DNA from 2 places in the Streptococcus mobilis genome. Region 2 is predicted to be linked to the other one. Evidence: predicted binding sites of a transcription regulator. Region 2 holds the regulator's gene; the other holds the start of a gene.

Region 1 (8,055 bases), 930 kb from region 2:
GAAATTAATGTTGGAACAAGCCTTCACAGAGGAGCATTATAAAAATACAATTCTCCATAGTGACCAGGGCTGGCAATACCAACACGATTCTTATCATCGATTCCTAGAGAGTAAGGGAATTCAAGCATCCATGTCACGTAAGGGTAATAGTCCAGACAATGGTATGATGGAGTCCTTCTTTGGCATTCTTAAGTCTGAGATGTTTTATGGTTATGAGAAGACGTTTCACTCACTTAAGCAATTGGAACAAGCTATTGTAGACTATATTGATTACTACAACAACAAACGCATTAAGGTAAAACTAAAAGGACTCAGTCCTGTGCAATACAGAACTAAATCCTTTGGATAAATTAATTGTCTAACTTTTTGGGGTCAGTACATTTTGTCCCAGCCTCTTTTTTCAAATAAGAAGGGGATCCAATCAGAAAAAATTGCAACAAAAAAACCTTTCCGTCTGGAAAGGTTTTTGTCTTATAGTCCGTAGTTGTAATCGTCATCCTGCATGGCTTCTACTTCACCGAGGAGGTATCCATTTCCGACTTGAGAGAAGAAGTCGTGGTTGGATGTTCCGGTTGAGATTCCGTTCATGACGATTGGGTTGACATCATCTGCTGAGTCAGGGAAGAGCGGATCTTGTCCCAGGTTCATGAGGGCTTTATTAGCGTTGTAACGAAGGAAAGTCTTGACTTCCTCTGTCCAGCCAACACCGTCATAGAGGCTCTCTGTATAGCCTTCTTCGTTTTCATAGAGGGTGTAGAGTAAGTCATACATCCATTCTTTGAGTTTTTCTTGTTCGTCTTCTGGTAATTCGTTAAATCCGAGTTGGAACTTGTAGCCGATATAGGTTCCGTGAACTGATTCGTCCCGAATGATCAACTTGATGATCTCAGCCACGTTGGCCAACTTGTTGTTTCCAAGATAGTAGAGCGGTGTGAAGAAACCAGAGTAGAAGAGGAAGGTTTCAAGGAAGACGCTGGCTACTTTCTTTTCAAGAGGAGTCCCATTGAGGTAGATTTCATTGATGATTTCTGCCTTCTTTTGAAGGAAAGGATTGGTATTGGTCCATTCGAAAATCTCTTCGATTTCTGACTTGGTATTCAAGGTCGAAAAGATAGAAGAGTAAGACTTAGCGTGGACAGATTCCATAAATTGGATGTTGTTAAAGACGGCTTCTTCATGAGGCGTACGAATATCTGCGCGAAGAGCTTGCACACCCGTTTCAGACTGCATGGTATCCAAGAGCGTCAATCCACCAAAGACTTTACCAACTAGGTCTTTTTCTTTATTAGACAACTTTCTCCAGTCATCCAAGTCGTTTGACAAAGGAATACGTGTATCCAACCAAAATTGTTCGGTTAGCTTTTCCCAAGTAGATTTATCGATGACATCCTCGATGGCATTCCAGTTAATGGCTTTGTAGTAAGTTTCCATTTGAAATCTCTTTCTTTTTCTAATTCATTCGATCATACAATCATTATTATTTTAACACAATTGTTAGAATACCGCACAAAAAGTCGGCGAACCGACTTTTTGGTAGCAATGGATCTGAGTGTCTTAGATGACACAGCTTTCACATTGGTTGGCACCAACTTCTCCACCATCATCTGTAAAGGTACGGACATAGTAGATAGACTTGATACCCTTGTTAAAGGCGTAGTTACGAAGGATAGATAAGTCACGAGTGGTTTGTTTGTTTTCAGTTTTCCATTCGTAAAGACCTTTTGGAATGTCACTGCGCATAAAGAGGGTCAGTGAAAGACCTTGGTCTACGTGCTCAGTTGCAGCCGCATAAACATCAATCACCTTACGCATATCCATGTCGTAGGCAGAAGTGTAGTATGGAATGGTATCTGTTGACAATCCAGCTGCAGGGTAGTAGATCTTCCCGATTTTCTTCTCTTGGCGTTCTTCAATCCGTTGTGTGATTGGGTGGATAGAAGCAGATACGTCATTGATGTAGCTGATAGAACCATTTGGTGCAACAGCCAAGCGATTTTGGTGGTAAAGACCATCTGCTTGAACCTTCGCACGCAATTCTGCCCAGTCTTCTGCACTAGGGATGAAGATATCTTTAAAGAGTTCTTTGACGCGATCAGATTTTGGTACAAATTCTCCAGTCGTGTACTTATCAAAGTAGCTACCGTTGGCATAGTCTGATTTTTCAAAGTTGTGGAAGGTAATGCCTCGTTCACGTGCGATATTGTTTGATTCTACGAGAGTCCAGTAGTTCATGAGCATGAAGTAGATACTCGTAAACTCAACAGATTCAGGTGATCCATATTCAATCAATTGTTGGGCAAGGTAGCTATGAAGTCCCATGGCTCCAAGACCAAAGGTATGCGCAAGGCTATTTCCGTGGTCGATAGTAGGAACAGCGACGATATGAGAACTATCAGTGACGAAGGTCAAGGCACGGACCATGGCACGAATAGAACGTCCAAAATCAGGTGAAGTCATCATGTTAACCACGTTGGTGGAACCAAGGTTACAGGAGACGTCTGTTCCCATTTGGACAAATTCTTGGGCATCGTTGATCAAGCTTGGTTCTTGAACCTGGAGGATCTCTGAACACAAGTTACTCATGATGATTTTCCCATCAACTGGGTTTGCCCGGTTAGCAGTATCGATGTTGACTACATAAGGGTAGCCAGATTCTTGTTGCAATTTAGAAATTTCAGTTTCCAAATCACGTGCCTTGATTTTTGTCTTACGGATATTTGGATTAGCGACTAACTCATCGTATTTTTCAGTGATGTCGATGTAGTTGAATGGTACTCCGTATTCACGCTCAACAGAGTATGGGCTGAAGAGGTACATTTCTTCATTTTTACGCGCTAACTCATAGAATTTGTCTGGTACGACGACTCCAAGTGAGAGGGTCTTAACCCGAACTTTTTCATCGGCGTTTTCTTTCTTAGTAGAAAGGAAGGCAATGATGTCTGGGTGGAAGACGTTCAAGTAAACCACACCAGCCCCTTGGCGTTGTCCCAATTGGTTCGAGTAAGAGAAGCTATCTTCGAAGAGTTTCATAACAGGAACGACCCCAGAAGCGGCTCCTTCGTAGCCCTTGATTGGTGCTCCAGCTTCACGAAGGTTGCTGAGGGAGATCCCAACCCCACCACCGATACGTGAAAGTTGAAGGGCAGAGTTGATAGAACGTCCAATCGCATTCATGTCATCGGTTACTTGGATCAAGAAACAAGAAACCAATTCGCCGCGACGGGCACGACCAGCGTTTAAGAAAGAAGGAGTAGCTGGTTGGTAACGTTGGTGGATAATTTCGTTTGCGATGTCTCGCGCGATAGCTTCATTTCCATCTGCAAAGTAGAGAGCATTGAAGAGGACACGGTCTTCCATGCTTTCAAGGTAGTATTCTCCATCATTTGTTTTCAAAGCGTATTGGTTATAGAATTTGTAGGCCGCCATGAAGGACTTGAATTGGAAGTTTTGGTCTTTGATAAATTGGGCCAATTCCTCTAAAAATTCAGGACGGTATTTCTCGATAAAAGCTCTCTCAATGTAATTGTGCTCGAGAAGGTACTGAATCTTGTCTGTAATCGAGTCAAAGGCTTTAGTATTTGGTACAACATTTTCTTTAAAGAACGCATCCAAAGCTTCTTTATCTTTATGAAGCATGATTTGGCCGTTTACTGGACGGTTGATTTCATTGTTAAGACGAAAATACGTCACATCTTCAAGAGATTTTAATCCCATAATAATCCTTTTCTAGTTCAAAAAAATGAAGAGGAGAAGTCCTCTCTTTCCAAGTAAAAAGTCTAGTGTTAGGTTGCTAACGCTAGACCCTATTTAAGCAAAATACTGTGTTTATTATGAAAGTTTCTTCAACTTAGCTGGTTGAAAACCAGAAAATACTTCATCCGGTGTTTGAATAACTGGAGCAGCATTGAAGCCAAGGTTTTTAACATGTTCTACAAATTCTGGCTGTTCATCTAAGTTAATTTCGCGATATTCTACTTGATTGCTATCAAGAAAGCGTTTGGTCATTTTGCACTGAACACAATTATTTTTTGAATAAATGGTTACCATTTCTTTTTCGTTCTCCTATCGAAATATAAATCTGTAAACAGTATAAACAAAATCCAGCAACTTGTCAACCAAATAAAACTAAATATTGTGCAAAGATATGAAATGGGGTTTTTAAAACACAATATATTGTGGTGGACGGAAATTGAGAAATTCCAAGAAATGGGATAGGAATAGGCTTTAAAGCATCTTTAATTAGTTATAATTTTTTGGTGAATCAATATCCTGTGGTTCAGTTGCTTCTTTTTATTTGAAAGCGGAGGAAAATGTTACTTATAATATAGTAGAAAATTGAAAAGATATTTTCTCCGTTCTTCAGTAGCTTCTTAGAATGTATCTAAATTGGGATTTTTCGCAGTCTTTTTCTGTAAGTCAGTGATAAAAATCTTGAAAAAAATTTCAAAAGATGATATAATACCAAATTGTAAGGGTTATCAAAAGGTAACTCAAAAACTATTTTTTAAAAGGAGAGTCCAATTATGGCTTCTAAAGATTTCCACATCGTGGCAGAAACAGGTATCCACGCACGTCCAGCAACTTTGTTGGTTCAAACTGCTAGCAAATTTGCATCAGACATCACTCTTGAATACAAAGGTAAATCAGTTAACTTGAAATCAATCATGGGTGTTATGAGCCTTGGTGTTGGTCAAGGTGCTGACGTTGTAATTTCTGCTGAAGGTGCTGATGCTGATGATGCGATCGCAGCTATCTCAGAAACAATGACTAAAGAAGGATTGGCTTAAAAATATGACAAAAATGCTAAAAGGAATTGCAGCATCTGACGGTGTTGCCGTTGCTAAGGCATATTTGCTCATTCAACCAGACTTATCATTTGAGACTGTTTCAGTCGAAGATACAAGTGCAGAAGAAGCTCGTTTGGATGCAGCTCTTGAAGCTTCACAAAACGAGCTTTCTCTTATTCGGGAGAATGCAGTAGCAAGCCTTGGTGAAGAAGCAGCGCAAGTTTTTGATGCGCATATGATGGTTCTCGCTGACCCTGAAATGATTGGTCAGATCAAAGAAACGATTCGTACGAAAAAAATCAATGCAGAGGCTGGCTTGAAAGAAGTCACTGACATGTTCATTGCAATCTTTGAAGGAATGGAAGACAATCCTTACATGCAAGAACGTGCAGCAGACATTCGCGACGTTACCAAACGTGTCCTTGCCAACTTGCTTGGTAAGAAATTGCCAAACCCTGCTTCTATCAATGAAGAAGCAATCGTGGTGGCGCATGACTTGACACCATCTGATACAGCTCAGTTGAACAAAAAGTACGTAAAAGCCTTTGTTACTAACATCGGTGGACGTACAAGTCACTCAGCTATCATGGCGCGTACACTTGAAATCGCAGCCGTTCTTGGAACAAATAACATCACAGAACTTGTCAAAGATGGTGATGTTTTGGCTGTTTCAGGTATTACTGGTGAAGTGGTGATCAACCCAACTGAGGAACAAATCGCAGCCTTCAAAGCGGCTGGTGAAGCTTACGCTAAACAAAAAGCTGAATGGGCTCTCCTTAAAGATGCTCAAACAGTTACTGCTGATGGAAAACATTTCGAATTGGCTGCTAACATCGGTACACCTAAAGATGTTGAAGGTGTAAATGATAATGGTGCAGAAGCTGTTGGTCTCTATCGTACAGAATTCTTGTATATGGATTCTCAAGACTTCCCAACTGAAGATGACCAATATGAAGCTTACAAAGCAGTTCTTGAAGGTATGAACGGTAAACCTGTTGTCGTTCGTACAATGGATATCGGTGGGGATAAAGAACTCCCTTACTTCGATCTTCCTAAAGAAATGAACCCATTCTTGGGTTACCGTGCTTTGCGTATTTCTATCTCTGAAACTGGTAATCAAATGTTCCGTACACAATTGCGTGCTTTGCTTCGTGCATCTGTTCACGGTAAATTGCGGATCATGTTCCCAATGGTTGCTTTGTTGACGGAGTTCCGTACGGCTAAAGGTATTCTTGAAGAAGAAAAAGCTAAATTGCTTGCTGAAGGTGTTTCCGTTGCAGACGATATCCAAGTAGGGATCATGATTGAAATCCCAGCTGCTGCAATGCTTGCTGACCAATTTGCTAAGGAAGTTGATTTCTTCTCAATTGGTACAAACGACTTGATCCAATACACAATGGCTGCTGACCGTATGAACGAACAAGTTTCATACCTTTACCAACCATATAACCCATCTATCCTTCGTTTGATCAACAACGTGATCAAAGCGGCTCACGCTGAAGGCAAATGGGCTGGTATGTGTGGTGAAATGGCCGGTGACCAAACTGCCGTTCCACTTCTTGTCGGAATGGGCTTGGATGAGTTCTCTATGTCAGCTACATCTGTCCTTCGTACACGTAGCTTGATGAAGAAACTCGACACAGCTAAAATGGAAGAATACGCTAACCGTGCTCTTACTGAATGTTCAACAATGGAAGAAGTTCTTGAACTTTCAAAAGAATATGTGAACGTAGACTAAAAATTCAACAAGACTAAGACAAATCTGTCTTAGTCTTTTTTTACATTGTTCATAAAAATGTTCATTTTATTCGTAATAAACTAGTTAGTAATAAAAATAGTGGTTTAAATGTTCGGTTTTTTCTTTAATTTTCCTCGTATATATAGTATAATCGTAAGTAAGATTAGGAGGAAAGCGAAGGAATGAAGTAAAAGGTTCGGAAAAGAAAATGAAAGAACTTTTCCTGATAAATTTACATGATTTTCCTGGAATCAACTTGAAAATTAAGTGATTTTATAGTAAAATAAAAACAATTAGAAAACGCTTTCAAAAAATAAAAGAGGTGAGTATATGGATAGAAGCACAGACTTATGGACATTTGGAAGAGGGGATAATTTCCAGCTTCAAGAGTATTTAGGTGCTCACAAGGAAACAAGGGGAGAACAAGAAGGATATGCTTTCCGTGTTTGGGCTCCCAATGCTCAGGCAGTTGATCTGATTGGTGACTTTACTGATTGGGAAGCACGGAAAATTCCAATGGTCCGTAATGAAGGAGGCGTCTGGGAAGTTTTCTGTTCAGATGCAAAAGAGGGAGATATATACAAATATTTGGTGACACGAAATAATGGTCATCAGGTTCAAAAAATTGATCCTCTAGCGTTATGGATGGAAAAACGACCCAATACAGGGTCTATCATTAAGACCATTCCGGAAAAGAACTGGAAAGACGGTCTTTGGAGAGCACGCCGTAAAAAATTTGGTTTTAAGGAACGACCTGTTAATATCTATGAGGTTCACGCAGGATCATGGAAACGAAATGATGATTATAGTTCCTATACTTTCAAACAACTAAAAGAAGAACTCATCCCTTATTTGGTTGAGATGAACTACACCCACGTAGAATTTATGCCAGTGATGGCCCATCCATTGGGATTGAGCTGGGGGTATCAGCTCATGGGCTATTTTGCCCTCGAGCAGACTTATGGTAGCCCAGAAGAATTTCAAGATTTCGTGGAAGAATGTCACCTCAACAATATCGGAGTGATCGTGGATTGGGTGCCTGGCCATTTCATCATTAATGATGATGCTTTGGCATATTATGATGGAACACCAACTTTTGAGTATCAGGATGAACATCGGGCCCATAACTATGGTTGGGGAGCTTTGAACTTCGATTTAGGAAAGAATCAAGTACAGTCTTTCTTGATTTCTAGTTTAAAATTTTGGATTGAAACCTATCATTTAGATGGAATTCGGGTCGATGCTGTGAGCAATATGCTCTATCTTGACTACGATAGTGGTCCATGGACACCAAATATTGATGGTGGAAACCTCAACTACGAAGGCGTTCATTTCCTTAGACGTTTGAATGCGATTATCAAGAACGAACACCCAGATGTCATGATGATTGCAGAAGAAAGTTCTGCTGGTCAAAAGATCACGGGTCCTGAAGAAGAAGGTGGACTTGGCTTTGACTATAAATGGAATATGGGTTGGATGAATGATATCCTTCGATTCTATGAAGAAGATCCCGTCTACCGGAAATTTGAC
Region 2 (8,055 bases):
CTGCTAGATGTGTACAGAATTTTTTCTTTTGAAAGAAAGCACAGCTACAAAAAACAGCATCGTCGTCCAAACTGTACCGCAAGCTTTCTTCTTCCACCCGAAAATATAGGTATTTTTCTTTTACTTCCTGAAGGGAAACTTTCCCAGCTTCATAGAGAAGGCTCCCTTGTGAACGAACCTTCCCAGGAATTAATTTTGCCATGTTTACCACCTTAGATTAATCCCTTTATTATACCATATTTAAGCAAAAATTAGAAAAAATAGTTATCATCTTGAAAGGATTTTAGCCCGTTTTTCACCTGATTTCGTAATAGAGTTACCTCAATCAGCTATCCATGATTTTTCTCTTTTAACCGTCTGAGCGAACAATAGACAGAATAGCTAAATAGAGAGGAGAAAGATCCCGATAGCCCACAAAAAATACGACCTATTTTTTAATAAATCCCCAACAATAGGATCAAGAGCTCCAAGCTTACGATCGAACCGAGAAACAAGAGATACAGATAGATTTTAAATAATAAGTACACAAACCTAAAGCTCTCATGATCTTCATGAGTTTACTCTTCTCAACCTTAAAAAAAGCTAAGGAATAAAGCATATCCGGACTATGATACTACGCATCTGACTATCCTCCACTTCATTTTACCAGCTTATTAAAAAAAGCAACGCTTATGCGCTACTTTTAGTTGTTTTCATAGTTGGAAGGATGAGCATTTTATCATTTGAAATATCCTTCTCCACTTTGATCCATTTGTCTCGTATTCCCTACTTCCGTTTTCGCGCAATCAAATGGATTGGAGTTCCTTCAAAAACAAAGGCCTTGCGAATTTGGTTCTCCAAGAAACGGAGGTATGAGAAGTGCATCAGTTCTTCTTCGTTAACAAAGACCACAAAAGTTGGCGGCTTGGTTGCCACTTGTGTCGCATAGAAGATCTTGAGACGTTTTCCTTTGTCGGTCGGCGTTGGATTAATGGCAATGGCATCCATAATCACATCGTTCAAGACAGCTGAAGGAATCCGTGTATTTTGACTCTCACTGATCTGTTTGATCATCTCTGGCAACTTGTGCAAGCGTTGTTTGGTCAAGGCAGAGACAAAAACAATCGGCGCATAAGAAAGGTATTGGAATTGATCGCGAATATCATCTTCCCACTGCTTCATGGTATGGTTGTCTTTTTCAATAGTATCCCATTTATTGACAACAATGATCATACCTTTACCAGCTTCATGAGCAAAGCCAGCGATCCGCTTGTCATACTCCCGAATTCCTTCTTCGGCATTAATAACCATCAAAACCACATCTGAACGGTCGATGGCACGCATGGCACGCATGACAGAATATTTCTCAGTGTTTTCATAGATTTTACCAGATTTGCGCATACCGGCTGTATCGATCATGGTAAATTCTTGGCCATCTGCATCGGTAAAATGGGTATCGATGGCATCCCGTGTAGTTCCAGCAACAGGGCTTGCGATGACCCGGTCTTCTCCAAGGATCGCGTTGATCAAGCTTGATTTCCCAACATTTGGGCGACCAATCAAGCTAAATTTGATGATATCTGGATTTTCTTCTTCTGTGTCATTCGGAAGGTTTTCGATGATGGCATCGAGCACATCCCCAGTTCCGATCCCGTGGACAGAGGAGACCGGTAGTGGCTCACCCAGTCCCAAGGCATAAAAGTCATAGATATCATTGCGCATCTCTGGGTTATCCACCTTGTTGACTGCAAGAATCACCGGTTTATGGGTCTTATACAAGATACGAGTGACATATTCATCCGCATCCGTGATCCCTTCTTTTCCAGAAACAACAAAGACGATCACATCTGCTTCGTCCATAGCAATTTCTGCTTGATGCTTAATTTGCTCCATAAATGGGGCATCTACGTCATCAATCCCCCCCGTATCAATGATACTAAATTTTCGATTCAACCACTCAGCTGTTGCATAAATGCGGTCACGAGTGACTCCTTCTACATCCTCAACGATGGAAATCCGCTCACCGGCAATCCGGTTAAAGAGTGTAGATTTTCCGACATTGGGACGGCCTACAATCGCAATAGTTGGTAGGGCCATGATTTCCTCTTTTCTAATGAAAGGCGAGACCTCGGTTCAAGAACGCCTCTCTTCATTTCATAATAGTTTGTGTTTTTCTAGTAGTTTTTTGGTCTCTTCTTGTTCAGGTTGACCAAATTGAGCTGCAAGACGCTCGCTCCAGCTGTCGGTTGCACGCGCTCCAGCATAATCTGCCTGAACCTTGTCATAGGCAGTCACAACTGATAGGTCTTGTTCTTGGTATTCTTCTTCAAAAGCAACCTGCTCCAACGGCAAGCGTGGTTTCACCGCATGCTGCTGATTAGGTACTCCGAGAGCAATCCCAAAAACAGGATAGGTATAGTCTGGCAGACGGAAGAGTTCTGCGACTTCTTCTGAACAGTAGCGCAACATGCCGATAATCACTCCACCATAGCCGAGACTTTCAGCTGCCAATAGTGTATTTTGAGCTGCTAGAGCCGCATCCACTGAGGTGATCAGTAAGTTGTCCACACCTTCAGGATGAAAATCCTGCTCATGAAGTTTGACAGCTTTTTCAGCACGGTTTAAATCCCCAACAAAGAGAAGAAAGACGGCTGATTGGCGAATCGCTTCTTGAGGAAGCAAGTCGTAAAGAGCTTCTTTCTTTTCCTTGCTTTTGACCACAATCACAGAATAAGACTGAAAGTTTTTCCAACTTGATGCCATCTGCCCAGCTGATAAAATTTCCTTGAGGTCAGCTTCTTTGATGGCTTCTTCCTTAAAACGTCGAACAGAAAAATGAGATTTCATTAAACGGATGGTTTCATTCATCGGCGATTGACTCCTTCCAGATGGATTTCCTTGGCTAAAAATTTCACGCGCTCCATGACACGTTTGGCCTGCCAGGTTTCATCTCCATTGCGCGAAGCCGCAAAATGACGTTCCAACTCTTCAAAATTAAAGTTAGAAGTAAAGAAGGTTGGGAGATTTTCCTGCATTCGGTGCTGCAAAATCACTTGTAAGATTTCATCTCGCACCCAGGCTGACATCTGTTCCGCACCGATATCATCGAGAATTAAAATTTCGGCTTTTTTCACCTGATCGACGGTTTCTTTGACCAAGCCTGAACTGATGGCATTTTTAACATCGATAGCAAAACTTGGAAAATGAAGTAGGGTAGTAGAGGCCTGGCGTTTTTCGGATAAATCATGAGCCAAGGCTGCCATCATGTAGCTCTTTCCTACTCCAAAATCACCATAGAGGTAGATCCCCTTTTGATATTCAGGATAGTTGGCCACAAAATTGGCTAATTCTTCAAAGGCCTCAAATCGTCCCTTATCATCGAGCTCTACCTTAGCTAGACTCGCCTCTTTCAAGGTTGAAGGGAGATTGATCAAGTTGAGACGTTGGTTGATCGCAGCTCGTTTTTGGGCTTCGATTAACTCCGGTGTTTCCTCATAAGCGACATCCGCATAGCCTTCATTCATGGTGAGGATGGGCTTATAACCTTTGGCAATATAATCCGGATCTCCCAATAAGAAACGGTTGCGTTCACTAATGTATTGATTAAATTTTGAAATACTCCGTCGAATTTCTTGTTCAGACAAAGACTGGTCCTTGATAAAGGCAGCCACTTCTTGGTCTGCCAAGATCTGTGCGACCAAATCCTCATAGTTAAATTGACGCGCACGGTTCATGTGAGACATTGTTTGACCTACACTTTCCATCTACTCACCTCCTTGATTCAGTTTTTCTAACAGGCGTTGTTTCTCTTTAGCAAGATCCACCTTTTCTGCTTGACTGGTTTGATTTTGATAGTTTGGTTGGCTCCACTTGGGAACATTGCTGTGCTTGCTCTTGGCTGATGTAGGACTCGTTCCCTTGTTTCCTTGAGCCTTAGCTTGTTCCTGGCGTTCTCGAACTTTTAAAATCGCCAGTTCTGCACTGTTGACCCCTTGATAAGAAAAATCATTTCCTACCTTCAAAGCATACTTTTCATTGAGATTAGCAGACTGGGTCTTATTAAAGGTCAACAATAAGATGATATTGATCACCTCATCTAATAAGCCTAGATCAGCTAACTTGGATAAAGTCTTGCGTTCGCTCTGAGTAATGGTCGCATTGCGCGCCTTCTTAATCTCTGCTAGAAATTGTAGGCTTGATTTTGCCTTAGCTTCCCTCAGAATGGTTTCTTCCTGACGGCTATAGGACATGCGGGGTTGCTCTTGGCTCGCCTGAGCCAACTTTTGCTTCATTCTCTTTGGAGAGACAATCCGGTCTACAGCCGTTTCTTTTGCTAGGAGATAGGTTTCATACCAGGTCCATTGTTGTTCTTCTGCGATGGCAAAGAGGGCTAAGGTTGCTTCTCCTTCATCCGCAAAACGAAGTCCATCACGCCCCATCATTCGCTTAAACATCTCCATATCAAACTGCTGTTTCTTGCTTGGAAGAACGGTCGCCTCCCCAACATTTAGTCCAAAGACTTGCGAGAAGGAAACTTGCCGTCTAGTCCCTAAAGAGTGTGCTGGGAGCAGATCCTCCACGGCCTTTTCCCCAATTTTCTTTTCAAGTAAGCGTTTAAAAACAGCATTTGAAAAAAATTGTTCTGCCTCAAGAGGAGCATGTAACTGAATGGTGATCCCAACTTCTTCCTCATAGAGATCGAGCAAACCCATGGCAATTAAACGATCAAAGGCTAGTAGCAACTGTGGAAATCCTATATTCAAGTGATTGAGGATTTGAGCAAGTAAATATTGTTTTTCACCCTGATCATAAGAGGCCAGCAGATAACGATAAACTGCTACCGTTTCCGTCTCCAAAATAGGCAGGTAATACTGCTCCAATGCAGCCCCTGCCGGTGGAAGAAGATTATTTTTTAAAAATGCGAAAGGCGTATTGGGCTTCATCTATTTTTCCTTTTTCTTCTTGGTTCCCTTCGTAATTTGTTTCAAGAGGGTCTCTAACTCACCGACATCCTTGAAACTCCGGTAAACACTTGCAAAACGGACATAGGTAATCTCATCTAGATCTGCTAACTCATCCATAACCAAAGAACCAATATACTCACTGTTAATTTCATTATCACTTTGGCTGCGAACCTTTTGCTCGATCCGGTTTACAATTTCTTCGATTTCGTCACTAGAAACCGGCCGTTTTTGAGCTGAGCGGATAATACCATTAAAGATTTTATCACGAGAAAATTGCTCGCGTGTCCCATCTTTTTTGACGACCACTAGGGTCCGCTCTTCCACTCGTTCGTAGGTAGTAAAGCGATAATGGCATTCTTCGCATTCCCTGCGACGACGGATGGTGTTCCCATCTTCAGCTTGTCGACTATCCACCACACTAGACTTACTTCCACCACATTTTGGACAACGCATTTGCTACCTCCTTAAACTGTTTTAACACTTCATTTTACCATAAATTGAATCGTAAAGAAAGCAGAAGAACAGGAGAATCCTCTATGCTTGCTCCTCATTGATCCATAAAAAAGAGTCGAAGGACGATTGAATAAAATCGTTTTCCTTTCGACTCTCCATTTATATTAAAGCGATAATTCAGCTTCTAAGCCATAGTGATCACTGACATGGGGTTTATTTTGACCATCAAAAATGACATGTAGACGCTGGATGTCCCATTCTGGACTTGCAAAGACGTAATCGATTCGCAATGGAACTTGATTGTCCGTCCAGCCATCGATTCCAGGTCCTACAGTATAAGTCCCCTTTGTTTCTTTGGCTTCAATAAAGCTGTCTTGAAGCTTAAGGGAACTGGATAGAATCGTCTCATACCCTTCTTGACCAGCAGGATTATTGAAATCACCAGCTAGAATAAAGGGTTTGCCTACTTGGCTGAAGTAGTTCTCAATGCGTGGCCACTCAAATTGGAAACCTTTGTCCCACCAAGAAAGATGGACGCTGGCAACAGCAATCTCTTTGCCATCTACACTTGTATGGGCAACGGCTACTCGACGAGTATGGTAGTCCGTTGGATCATCCATATTGGATACCAAAATCTCATCCGCCTTCAAGGGTTGACGCGAAAGAACGGCCACACCCTCATTGAGGTGATCATAGCCAATATGGTTGTAGGCCCAAGTCCAATAATAGTGGAGTCCATGAGCAGCTAACTCTTCTACCAATACGCGAACAAAGTGATCCTTGTGAATCGCTACAGATGATGGCAAAGCTTGATAATACTCATCTGTTTCGACTGTTTCTGAGGCCATTTCTTGATTGACCTCTTGGAAACAGATCACATCATATTGCGCTTCTAAAATTTGTTCCTTGAGGGTTTCAAATTTTTGCTGAGCATTCTCTTCCATCCAACTATGGGAATTTAATGTTAAAAATTTCATCCCCTGATTTCTCCTTCTCTCCAAATCAAGAAACGGCAAGAGGCCGGGTGCACTGCCCCAACCTCATTTTCTTTGCCGACGTCTCTTATAATTCTACTGTTGCAACTGGCGCATTTGCTGCCAATTTACCAGTATGTTCGACCTTAACGGATTTAATCGCATCTGCATTTGTGAAGACAACAATTGTTGAAGTTTCACGACCAGCTGCACGGATTGCATCAAGGTCTGCTTCCACCAAGAGGTCTCCAGCAGCCACTGTTTGACCTTCAGAAACTTTAACCTCAAATGGTTTTCCTTCAAGACTAACAGTATCTAGACCGATGTGAACCAAGACTTCCAAACCATTATCTGTTACCAAACCAAGGGCATGTTTGGTTGGGAAGACACTAGTAACTTTACCAGCAACTGGTGAAACGATGTGGCCATTTTCAGGCTCAACCGCAAATCCGTCACCCATCATTTTTTGTGAGAATACAGGATCTTTCACATCTTCGATGTTGATCACTTCACCATCTGCAACAGAGTTAACTTCATCAGTTACCCCTTTAAAGGTTGCTTCAGCCTTTTGAACTGCTGTCATTTGGCTAGGAAGTGTTTCAGGAATGACTTCACCTGAATCAAGAACGTCTTGGATATCAGATTTCAATACGTCAGCTTTAGGTCCGTAGATCGCTTGGACCCCTTGTCCTTTCATGACAAGACCCATAGCGCCTTCAGCTTTCCATTGTTCTTCTGTTCCGACTTTTTCAGCGTCCTTAACGGTTACACGAAGACGAGTCATACATGCGTCAACGTCGACGATGTTAGCACGTCCACCAAGTAAGTTGATAATGTTAATGACTTGTGAGCTTGCTGAGCTTGTAGCAGCACCTGCTGCTGCACCATCTCCTGCAGGGGCATCATCATTTTGTTCATAGTTACCGTTACGTCCTGGAGTTGCATAATTGAATTTCTTAATCATGAAGTTAGCAATGAAGTACATGATAAAGGCAAAGAGGACTGTTACCCATACAAAGTTAAAGATATCTAATGCCAAACCAGCGTTGATGGCCATTGGGGTACGTGTCAAGAACTCGATTGAACCGAATGAGTGGACACGAAGGTTAACCAAGTCAGCCATTGCAAAGGCAGCACCTTGAACAAGAGCATAGATGATGTACAATGGTGTAGCAATAAACATGAACATGTATTCAATTGGTTCTGTTACACCTGTCAAGAATGTTGCAAGGGCAGTTGCAAAAAGCATCCCTTTGTATTTTTCTTTTTTATCTGGATCCACATTGCGGTAGATGGCAACCACGATCCCCATCAAAATACCAAATGATCCGATCATTTGACCAACTTTGAAACGAGCTGGTGTGTAGGCATGAAGCAAGTGTTGGTATTGGCTAGGATCAGCTTTCTTCAAGTTAACAAGGTCTGTTACCCAAGCCAACCAAAGTGGATCTTGTCCAAATACAGTTGTTCCTTTGGCAGCACCTGTAAGAACTTGGTAGCTACCACCCAATTGAGTATAGTTGATTGGAATAGTCAACATGTGGTGAAGACCAAACGGCAAGAGAAGACGTTCCAAGGTACCAAACAAGAATGGTGCCAATACTGGAGCTGTTGATTGTGAGTTGGCGATCCAAACACCAAATCCATTAATTCCTGATTGAACTACTGGCCACAAGGCTGACAAA

The links. The regulator NrdR, encoded in region 2, represses ribonucleotide reductase genes. The targets are predictions, from matches to a motif close to ACACNATATATNGTGT.
Region 1: a site for NrdR is predicted at 4,164-4,179, ahead of nrdH (glutaredoxin-like protein NrdH). Genes of this name have one in related genera too.

Annotation. Positions count from the first base shown of each region.
Region 1 is NZ_AP041823.1:1,538,145-1,546,199, reverse strand. It holds one part of gene AC6IZR_RS07360 (IS3 family transposase) at 1-349, shown strand, start outside; gene nrdF (class 1b ribonucleoside-diphosphate reductase subunit beta) at 472-1,431, opposite strand; gene nrdE (class 1b ribonucleoside-diphosphate reductase subunit alpha) at 1,555-3,714, opposite strand; gene nrdH (glutaredoxin-like protein NrdH) at 3,829-4,047, opposite strand; gene AC6IZR_RS07340 (phosphocarrier protein HPr) at 4,524-4,787, shown strand; gene ptsP (phosphoenolpyruvate--protein phosphotransferase) at 4,792-6,525, shown strand; gene glgB (1,4-alpha-glucan branching protein GlgB) at 6,856-8,055, shown strand, end outside.
Region 2 is NZ_AP041823.1:609,707-617,761, reverse strand. It holds gene AC6IZR_RS02915 (pilus expression-regulating Snf2 family helicase) at 1-202, opposite strand, end outside; gene der (ribosome biogenesis GTPase Der) at 766-2,076, opposite strand; gene AC6IZR_RS02905 (nitroreductase family protein) at 2,134-2,847, opposite strand; gene dnaI (primosomal protein DnaI) at 2,844-3,743, opposite strand; gene AC6IZR_RS02895 (replication initiation and membrane attachment family protein) at 3,744-4,922, opposite strand; gene nrdR (transcriptional regulator NrdR) at 4,923-5,396, opposite strand; gene AC6IZR_RS02885 (endonuclease/exonuclease/phosphatase family protein) at 5,561-6,373, opposite strand; gene AC6IZR_RS02880 (PTS transporter subunit IIBC) at 6,459-8,055, opposite strand, start outside.